3 regions of the Halomonas sp. AOP43-D1-4 genome follow, and region 3 is predicted to be linked to each of the others. Evidence: predicted binding sites of a transcription regulator. Region 3 holds the regulator's gene; each other region holds the start of a gene.
What was found. The regulator PhoB, encoded in region 3, activates phosphate uptake and scavenging genes when phosphate is short. The targets are predictions, from matches to a motif close to TGTCATANNNNTGTCANA.
Positions count from the first base shown of each region.

Region 1 (3,280 bases), on a different contig from region 3:
CGATGGTGGGGTTGAACAGAAACCACCACAACACACCTGCTACCACAGGGGCGACGGCGTAAGGCCATACCAGAAGCGTGGTGTAGAACTTGGCGCTCTTCAGCACACGATTGACGCAAACGGCCAGTAGAAGCGCCAGACTCATGGAAAGCACCGTCACCGAGATAGAAAAAATCGCGGTGCGCCCCAGCGCATTCAGGTAGCTGGGGTCGGCTAGAACGCGTGCATAGTTCTCCAGACCGACAAACGTTGTTTTAAAGCCGAATGCATCGGTGCGCTCGAAGCTCGATTTAACCGCTTGGCTTGCCGGCCAGATAAAAAACACCAGCGTAATCGCCAACTGCGGCGCTAACAGTAAGAAAGGGAGCCACCGGTTTTGATAGGTGGAACGTTTGGTCTGCATGACACATCCTGTCGTACGGGCGTTGGTGCGGCTGGCCGCTGTGCTCAGCTGCCAAGAAGTAAGCCATCCCATAGGCCCCGGTGACTTGGGCGTATGGGATGGCTCCTATAACAAACCCCGGCTATAAAAGCCGGGGTTTGTTGACAAGTAACGAGAAGCGCTTAGTTATTGGCTGCCTCAAAGTCGCGCAGGATCTGATTGCCGCGGCTTGCCGCGTCATCCAGGGCCTGCTGGCCGCTCTTGTTGCCCGCCAGCACGGCCTGGAACTCTTCATCCAGAACCATGCGCACTTGGGGGTAGTTACCAAAGCGCAGGCCTTTGGAGTTTTCCGTCGGCTCGTTCAAGTTGATCTGCTCAATAGCGATATCCGCGCCTGGGTTCTCATCGTAGTAACCCTGCTCTTGGCTCAGCTCATAAGCGGCAGTGGTAATCGGCAGGTAGCCGGTGCCCTGGTGCCACTCGGCCTGAACGTCAGGCAAGGAGAGGTACTCAAGGAATTCAGCAACGCCGGTGTACTCGTCGTCTTCATGGCCTGAAAGCACCCACAGAGTCGCGCCGCCGATAATCGAGTTTTGCGGTGCGCCGTCTACGTCGTCGTAGTAGGGCAGCATGCCAAAGCCTACGTCGAAGTCGGAGTTAGCCAACACATCGGCGCGTGACGCTGACGAGTTCATGTACATCGCGCAGTCGCTGGAATAGAACGAGGGTGCCGCGTCCGGGCCGTTTGCTGGGCCTGCGTAGCTGTAAACGCCGCTATCAGACCACTCTTTCAACTGGTCCCAAAAGCGCGCCTGTACGTCGCCGTTAAAGGCAAACTCGGTATCCATCCCGCCGAAGCCGTTTTCCTGGGTGCCGATGGACTGATTGTGCAGCGCTGAGAAGTTCTCAAGGCCGACCCAGTTGGCCGCATAGGCCATGGTGAAGCCGCAAGAGGCTGCGCCTTCATCGACAATCTGTTGGCCCATCTCGCCCATCTCAGCCCACGTAGTAGGCGGTGATTCAGGGTCGAGGCCAGCCGCTTCAAAAATGGTTTTGTTGTAGTAAAGGATTGGCGTGGACGAGTTGAACGGCATGGAGAGCATGTTGCCGTTGGTGTCGGTGTAATAACCGGTTACCACAGGCAGATAATCAGCCGGGTCAAAGGTGTTGCCGTGCTCTTCCATCAGCTCAAACACCGGATAGATAGCGCCTTGGGCGGCCATCATGGTGCCGGTGCCCACTTCGTAAATTTGTACGATGTGAGGCTGCTCGCCTGCGCGGAAAGCGGCAATGGTGTTAACCATGGTTTGTTCGTACTCACCCCGGTAGGAGGGCGTAACACGGTACTCATCCTGAGTGGCATTGAAGTCTTCGGCAAGCGCGCTCAAGCGCTCGCCCAGCTCGCCGCCCATGGAGTGCCACCAAGTGATCTCGGTAGCGGCGTGGGCGGAAACACTCAGCGTAGCCGCGGTGATACCGGTAGATAACGCGCGTAACATAAAACGAGACATGTAAGCTCCTTTTGGGCCTGGCGCGAGCCAGGTGGCACAATGCGTTTTTTAAGATTTGTGGGTGCACTGAACAATAATGAGTGTAGATGACATTTTGATGAATGCTAACTGGACCAAGGTTTTATAAAGGCTTTGGGTTTTATCCAAGGGCGTTGGTAGTAGGCGCACTGCGAGGGCGGTGATAGGGTTGAGACAACGTGCATAACCAATGAGAGTCGTATGAGTGACGCAATAGCGCTATTAACCAAACTGGTCTCTTTCGATACTACCTCCCGTGGCTCTAACCTGGCGCTGATCGAGTTTGTCGAAGCTTATCTTGAAGAGTACGGCGTCGCCTCCGAACGGGTGATGAGCCCCTGCGGCACCAAGGCGAACTTGATTGCCCGTATAGGCCCTGACGCGCCGGGTGGGGTGATGCTCTCCGGCCATACCGATGTGGTGCCGGTGGAAGGCCAGCCCTGGTCGACAGATCCTTTCGCCCTGCATGACGGCCAAGACGGTAAGCTTTACGGGCGTGGCACCTGTGATATGAAAGGCTTCATTGCCTGCGCTCTTGCCATGGTGCCCACGTGGGTGAAGGCGCCCTTGCAGCAGCCGGTCTATTTTGGTTTTTCCTATGACGAGGAGGTTGGCTGTGTCGGTGCGCCTGCGCTGATCAAGCGCTTCTACGAGCACTACTCAACCACCGCGCATGTCATTGTCGGTGAGCCGACCAGCATGCAGCCCGTAGTGGCCCAGAAGGGCGCCACCAATCTGCGTACCACCGTCGTAGGGCGCGAAGCGCACAGCAGCCAGGTCAATCAGGGCACTTCGGCCATACATGTAGCAGCACGCTTGGTTACCTTTATCGAAGACACCATGGCGGCGTTGGTGAAAGAGGGCAAAGTGGATGAGGCGTTCAACGTACCCCACACCAGCCTCCACGTTGGCAAGATCAAGGGCGGTACGGCGATCAATATCATGGCGCGTGAGTGTCAGTTCGAGTGGGAAATACGCCACCTGCCCACCGAGACGTTTGATGAGGTATTCGCTCGTTTTGAAGCGTATGCCGATACGTTAAGTGCCGAGCTAAGGGCGCGTGGCAAGGACGTACAGATTGTGACCGAGCCGCTGAATGTAACGGTGCCAGGCCTGGCCGACCGAGATAACCACGCCGTACTGCGCTTGGCTAAAGACCACCTGCCCGGTACCTGCTGCAATCACGCAGTGGCCTACGCCACCGAGGCGGGGCAGTTTCAAGGCCAAGGGTTGCAAACGATTATTCTGGGTCCGGGCAGTATCGCTCAAGCGCATCAGCCGGATGAGTATATTGAGAAAAGCGAACTTGAGGCATGCCTAGCGTTTATGGGCCGCTTGGGAGACGCGCTACACCAACCCTATCATGCTG
Region 1 covers NZ_JBQSVY010000005.1:103,201-106,480, forward strand. Annotated here, with positions in the region: gene ugpA (sn-glycerol-3-phosphate ABC transporter permease UgpA) at 1-403, opposite strand, end outside; gene ugpB (sn-glycerol-3-phosphate ABC transporter substrate-binding protein UgpB) at 565-1,893, opposite strand; gene argE (acetylornithine deacetylase) at 2,113-3,280, shown strand, end outside.
Region 1: the regulator PhoB is predicted to act here: its motif matches at 1,979-1,996, upstream of ugpB (sn-glycerol-3-phosphate ABC transporter substrate-binding protein UgpB).

Region 2 (3,280 bases), on a different contig from region 3:
CTCAAAACAGCGTGGTGAGCGCAATCAGGATAGCTGGCACGGCGATAAATACGCCTAATACCCAAGCAGCGGCGAGTGCTTTTCTTTCTGAGGCGACACGGCCTAGCCACTCGGCACCTTTAACAGGCAGTGGTCTTAAAAACGGTAGGCCAAAAATCACCACAACCGCAAATAAATTAAAGAAGAGGTGAACCAGTGCGATTTCCAGTGCCAGTATGGCAGTTGCCCCAGTGATTGCGGTGGCCGCAAGTAGCGCGGTAAACGTCGTGCCAATATTGGTGCCTAATGTGAAAGGGTAAATCTGACGTAAAGAGAATGCGCCTGACCCAGCTAACGGCACCATTAAGCTTGTGGTGGTAGAGGAAGACTGGACTAAAAACGTCACCACAGCACCAGAAGCAATACCGGCGACGGGGCCACGTCCAATGGCGTTATGCATAATGTTTTTTGCCTGCCCTACCATCAGTACTCTCAGCAGTGCGCCGATATAACGAATCGCTAAAAAGATCACGGCAATGCCAAAAATAATCATGGCAACGCCACCGGCAATCGTGGGCAGGTTCATGGCGACACTTTCAACCGAAGAGGTAATCGGCTTTGTTGCCATCCCAACAATATTAATACTACCCATGGAAAGATCGGCATCACCGTAAAACAGAAACGCCGTAGCGTTCGACAGCTTTTCAAGCGGATGAAAAATAAGCTCAATGGGCAGAAAAATCGCCACGGCCAGCAAGTTAAAAAAGTCATGCACTGTTGCGGCAGAGAACGCGCGCCTAAACTCGGCTTTATCACGTACATGGCCAAGGCTTACCAATGTATTGGTGACAGTAGTACCAATATTGGCGCCCATGATCATGGGCACCGCCGTAGCGACAGGCAGGCCACCCGCCACAAACGCCACGATAACGGAAGTAACGGTTGAAGATGACTGTATCAGGGCCGTCGCGACAATCCCAATCATCAAACCAACAAAGGGGTTGGTGGCAAATTCAAACAACTGAGCGGCATGGCCGCCCGCGGCAATCTTAAAGCCATTACCTATGATGGATACGGCACAGATTAGGAAATACACCAGCAATGCAAGCGTGAGCCACTGCCTTAGCGTGCCCTTGCGCCGGACTTTTATTCTTCTACCCTGGCTTGGTAAGACCTCTTGCACAGCACTATTGATATTTTCGGCCATTGCCACACCCTCTTGGAAGGAAGAACGCACGTATAACCCACCCACTCCTGCAAAGAGTGGCGTCTATAAGTGACATAGGCGTGACAACGGCGTGGCACTATCGTGTTAGAGCGAACGGTGTTGGAGCGAAGAGAGATTGTTCACAGTGGGCAACATCAAGCGAATACCGCTACTTCCTGGAAGCGGCACCCCATGTAAGTTACCCACGCTTGAACAATCGAAAGTGCTTTTTCCCTTTTTGTACGATCCAGTATTGGTCAAAAAGCGCGAATGCTTGACTTAGCTGCCCTTGCTCGGCGCGCTCGCCGTTGATACGTACAGCGTTCTGGTCAATCAATTCACGGGCTTGCCGCCTGGATGAGGCGAGTTCGCTTGCCACCATAGCTTCTTCCAGCGTCTGTCCAAACGCTACGTCTTGGCAGCGTAGCCCATCAAGTTCAAGTTGCTGTAGCTCACTACATGAGAGCGCAGCTACTTCACCACTGAACAGTGCCTGGGAAATACGCTGAGCAGCAGCCAGCCCCTCCTCGCCATGCACAAAGCGGGTAATGGTTTCAGCAAGTACACGCTGCGCTTGGGGCTTGCCAGCGGCCTGCTTGTCTTCTGCTTCGATTGCGTCGATGTGATCGCAATCCATGAACGTGTAATAGCGTAAAAAACGGTAAACGTCAGCATCATCCGTATTCAACCAGAACTGGTAAAACTGGTAAGGCGAGGTCTGTTCCGGGCCGAGCCATACCGTACCACTTTCCGTTTTACCGAATTTGGTACCGTCGGATTTGGTGATCAACGGCAGCGTCATACCGAACACCTGCTCGCCGTTCAGGCGGCGTGTGAGGTCGATACCACTGACGATATTGCCCCACTGGTCGTTGCCACCCACTTGTAACCGGCAGCCCAACATCTTGTTGAGGTGGGCAAAGTCATAGGATTGCAGCAGCGCATAGCTGAATTCAGTAAACGACATGCCCTGGTCAGGCCGTTCAAGACGCTGACGAACGGATTCACGGTTAACCATCGCATTCATCGAGAAGTGTTTGCCCACATCGCGAAAGAAGTCGATCACGTTAATATGGCCAATCCACTCTGCGTTATTAACGGCTTTCAAAGGCGCGTCGAGGTGTGGGGCCATCAACCAATAAATCTGTTCGCTTAAGGCGTTAACCCAGCCCTCAACCGTTTCGGGAGAGTTAAGCGAACGCTCCGCCGCCTTGAAGCTGGGGTCACCAATCAAGCCGGTGGCCCCCCCGACCAACGCCACACCTTGGTGGCCGGCATCCTGAAAGCGTTTGAGCATCAATAAGGGCACCAAGTGCCCGATATGCAGGCTGCCCGCCGTGGGGTCAAAACCGCAGTAAACGGTCTGCGGTGATTCGAGCAGAGCCTGAAGCTCATCCAGGTGAGTTGTCTGCGCAATCAAACCACGCCGTTCAAGGTCGTGAAGCAATCCCTGTACAGTCATCATGCTCGCCTTTTTAGCCATTAGAGAAGATGGTCATAGGCTAAAAGTTGGCGGCGCAATCCGCGATATCCCTAAAGGGATAGAAATCAGGATTGGGTGACGGGCAGTGAGGTAATGGCATGATTGATAAACAGGCCAAAGAGCTCGCTTAACGACGCCACACCCAGCTGGGCGTAAATACGTTTGCGGTGATTCTTGACCGTACCTTGGGTGATCTGCAGGCGCTCGGCAATCTCTTCGGAATCCAGGCCCTGCACCATCAAGGCAGCCACCTGCTGTTCACGGTGGGTTAAATGCGCCTGCCCAAAGCTGCCAATGGCCTGGTGAATGTGCTGGCTAATCGGCTGATCGGGCTGCAAAGGCTCAGAAAGATACAGCGGATTATTGCCCCACTGTTTGCGGCACAGCGCGGCCAGCAGCTCAATATACAGCTCAAGGTAGTGGGCATCGGAGGAAGAAAACCCGCCACTCTCCGCCAACAATCCCAGGTAGATAACTATCCAGCGGGCGTCATCCAGACGAATGGCGAGACAAAGTTCATCCTGCCAGCCGGTTCGCTGATAGAAGTTGCTGGCATACTCGTTATACCCGGCAGGCGGTACCACATCGGCCATACACAGCACACCTTGGCG
Region 2 covers NZ_JBQSVY010000016.1:50,399-53,678, reverse strand. Annotated here, with positions in the region: gene ACT3RQ_RS15535 (Na/Pi symporter) at 2-1,216, opposite strand; gene tyrS (tyrosine--tRNA ligase) at 1,386-2,648, opposite strand; gene ACT3RQ_RS15525 (helix-turn-helix domain-containing protein) at 2,735-3,280, opposite strand, start outside.
Region 2: the regulator PhoB is predicted to act here: its motif matches at 1,255-1,272, upstream of ACT3RQ_RS15535 (Na/Pi symporter).

Region 3 (3,280 bases):
AGCAGCCAGCCGAGTGGCGGGGAAAGTACAGCGAAATAGCGAACCTTCGCCAGGGTGCGATTCAACCTGAAGCTGAGCATCATGGCGCAGCAGGATATGCTTAACGATGGCAAGACCAAGCCCAGTACCGCCTGTCGCGGTACTCCGGCCTTTATCAACCCGATAAAAGCGCTCCGTTAGCCTGGGGAGGTGGACAGGATCGATGCCCTCTCCATCATCTTCTACTTCTATACATCCGCTTCCATCTTCCATGGGCGCCCAGCGCAGTATAATTTGGCTACCCTCTGGGGTATATCGCACCGCATTGAAAGCCAGGTTAGAAATGGCGCTACGTATTTCCTGCTCGCTCCCTATGAGCTGGGCGTCACTTTCAATAGCAACACGGACAACATGCTTACGGTGCGATAGCGCCAATGCATCCTGGCAGACGCTATTAAGCAATTGCTCAACCGACAGCGCCTGATGGTCTTGCCCGCCTTGATCAATTTCCAAGCGTGACAAAAGCAGCAGGTCGTTAACCAGATTTTGCATGCGCTGCGTCTGGTCCTGCATTTGCTCGATCCCCCTGCCCAAGCGAGGCGGAAGCTGCTCAGCCAAGTCACCATAGGTTTCGAGGTAGCCAGAAAGAACAGTAAGCGGCGTACGCAGCTCATGGGAGACGTTGGCCACGAAGTCTCTGCGCATCTGCTCAAGGCGGTGCAAACGAGTGATATCCCGCGCCATCACCAGGCGCTCATCGTCGCCATACAAGGTAATTTGGTATTGCAGAATGCTGCGCTCATCAATGGGTGAGGTCAGCGTAAGCGGTTCGCTGTAATCGCGGGCGTTGAAGTAGCTGATAAAGCGTGGGTCACGCAACAAATTGGTAATGTGCTGGCCACGATCGTGCGCGGTTTGTAGGCCCAGCATATCCGTCGCTGCACTGTTCCACCACTCCAAATCACCGTGGCGGTCGAGCATTACCACGCTGTCGCGCATGGCCTCTGAGGATTCCTGGATACGCGCAAGCGTAGACCGCAATCGACCTTGTGTAATGCGCTGGCTTTTTTGGTAGCGGTAAAGACGATCAAGCAAATCCCCCCACATGCCACCCGCAGCCGGGGGCTCGTTATGAGGATTAAGGGTTAACCATTGAAAGAGGACGCGCAGTTGGCGTAAATGGTAAAAAAGGCAAACGGCCAACCCGGTTGCCAAACCAAGGCCCGCTGAACCTAATAGCCACCCCAGGCAAACACCTATGGTCGCTAACCAGGCAATACGCCAAAGCTCACGGCTCCATAGGCGCACAGTTACACCCGGGCTGAGAAACGATAACCGGTACCCCGTACCGTCTGAATCAGGTTTTGGTGCACATCGCCTAACGCCTTACGCAAGCGCCGAATATGTACATCCACTGTGCGTTCTTCAACATACACATTGCCGCCCCATACCTGGTCCAGCAGTTGGCTGCGTGTATAGGCTCGCTCCTGGTGGGTCATAAAGAACTGCAGCAGGCGATATTCAGTGGGCCCCATTTCCAGCGCCTTGCCATGCGCACTAACACGGTGGCTGACGGGGTCGAGTAGAAGGCCGTTAATTTCGATGGGGTCTTCTACGCCACGTGGGGTGGTGCGTCGCAATACGGCTTTCAAGCGCGCGACCAACTCACGGGGCGAGAAGGGTTTGGTGATATAGTCGTCCGCGCCCGCCTCAAGGCCTTGAATCTTATTGTCTTCCTCACCCTTGGCGGTGAGCATAATAATCGGCATTTCGGCGGTTGCTTCTTCACGCTTAAGGCGTCGCGCCAACTCAATACCACTGGTGCCTGGCATCATCCAATCCAGAAGCAGTAAGTCAGGCTGATGGTCAACGACTAACGCGTGGGCATCCTGGGCGTTATCCGCTTCAAGCACGCGATAGTCAGCCATTTCCAGCGCCACTGCGATCATTTCGCGAATAGGCGCTTCATCATCGACAATCAAAACGGTCTTGGCGGTCATTCCAGGGCCTCACGGTGCTCAATGAAAGGTAATTCAATGACATCTCAGTGACAATAACACCATGACTTGATGACACTTATATGACAATAGCCAATAACAAGAACGAATGACAGGCCTAATCACGCTTTGCTAGAGCGGCCCGGCCACTGGCCACCAACTTAGCGCAATGCCGGCAAAAACCAGCAGCCCTGACCAGTAGTTATTCAAAAAAGCCTGAAAACACGGGTCGCGTTCACGATGCCGAATCAGGCGCTGTTGATGAATAAAGGTGGCCGCCATACCGGCAAGGCCCAGCCAGAAAAAACCACCCAGCCCCACACGAACACCCACAAAGGCTAACAGCACCAACGTCGCCAGTTGCAGTAATCCAATCATCAAGCGGTCTGCACTGCCAAACAGCACCGCCGTTGATTTAATACCAATTTTTAGGTCATCGTCGCGGTCGACCATGGCGTATTGGGTATCGTAAGCAACCGTCCACAGTACGTTCGCAAAAAACAGCAACCAGGCTTCCACAGGTACATATCCCAGCACCGCCCCAAACGCCATGGGGATTGCCCACGAAAAAGCCGCCCCCAGCACCACCTGAGGAAGATGGGTGTAACGCTTCATAAAGGGGTAGATAAACGCCAGGACCACGCCACCAATCGACAGCAGCACCGTAAACCAGTTGGTCAGCAGCACTAACACAAACGCAACAGTGACCAGCCCAATAAACAGCAGTTTGGCTTCGGTTTCACTGATTCGCCCCGTCGCCAGTGGACGATGTTTCGTGCGCTTAACGTGGCCATCAACATGGCGGTCAGCGTAATCATTCACAACGCAGCCAGCAGCGCGCATAACATAAACACCTGCCACAAAAATAAGCAGCACGTTGCGACCAGGCACCCCGTTTGTAGCCACCCAAAGCGCCCATAAGGTAGGCCACATCAATAGCCAGGTACCAATGGGGCGGTCCAGGCGCATTAAGTGTAAAAAATCAGCGACTCGCGCCCATCCGACTGGCCGCAACAAAGAACGATCCATGCCTACCTCACGTAAAGAAGAGATGCCGAGCAAGCCTACCGCGAAGACAAACGAAGGTCATCTGCCATGGTGGATAAAAAGTACTCTTGTACAAGTAGCGATAACCCACCATGTTGAAACACTGAGCGCCGCCCCCAACGACTTTTCACGCCAGCAACCTGAGGGAAGGCAAAGCGTGGCGCACCGCTCGTAGCTTCAAGAGGGCCGCGTACTAAATCTGGCTGGCGAAACAGCCAACTGCCCAGCGAGCGCTCACCAAGTTGCTCCAATCGCTG
Region 3 covers NZ_JBQSVY010000004.1:164,112-167,391, reverse strand. Annotated here, with positions in the region: gene phoR (phosphate regulon sensor histidine kinase PhoR) at 1-1,287, opposite strand, end outside; gene phoB (phosphate regulon transcriptional regulator PhoB) at 1,290-1,979, opposite strand; gene ubiA (4-hydroxybenzoate octaprenyltransferase) at 2,109-3,005, opposite strand; gene ACT3RQ_RS05875 (chorismate--pyruvate lyase family protein) at 3,041-3,280, opposite strand, start outside.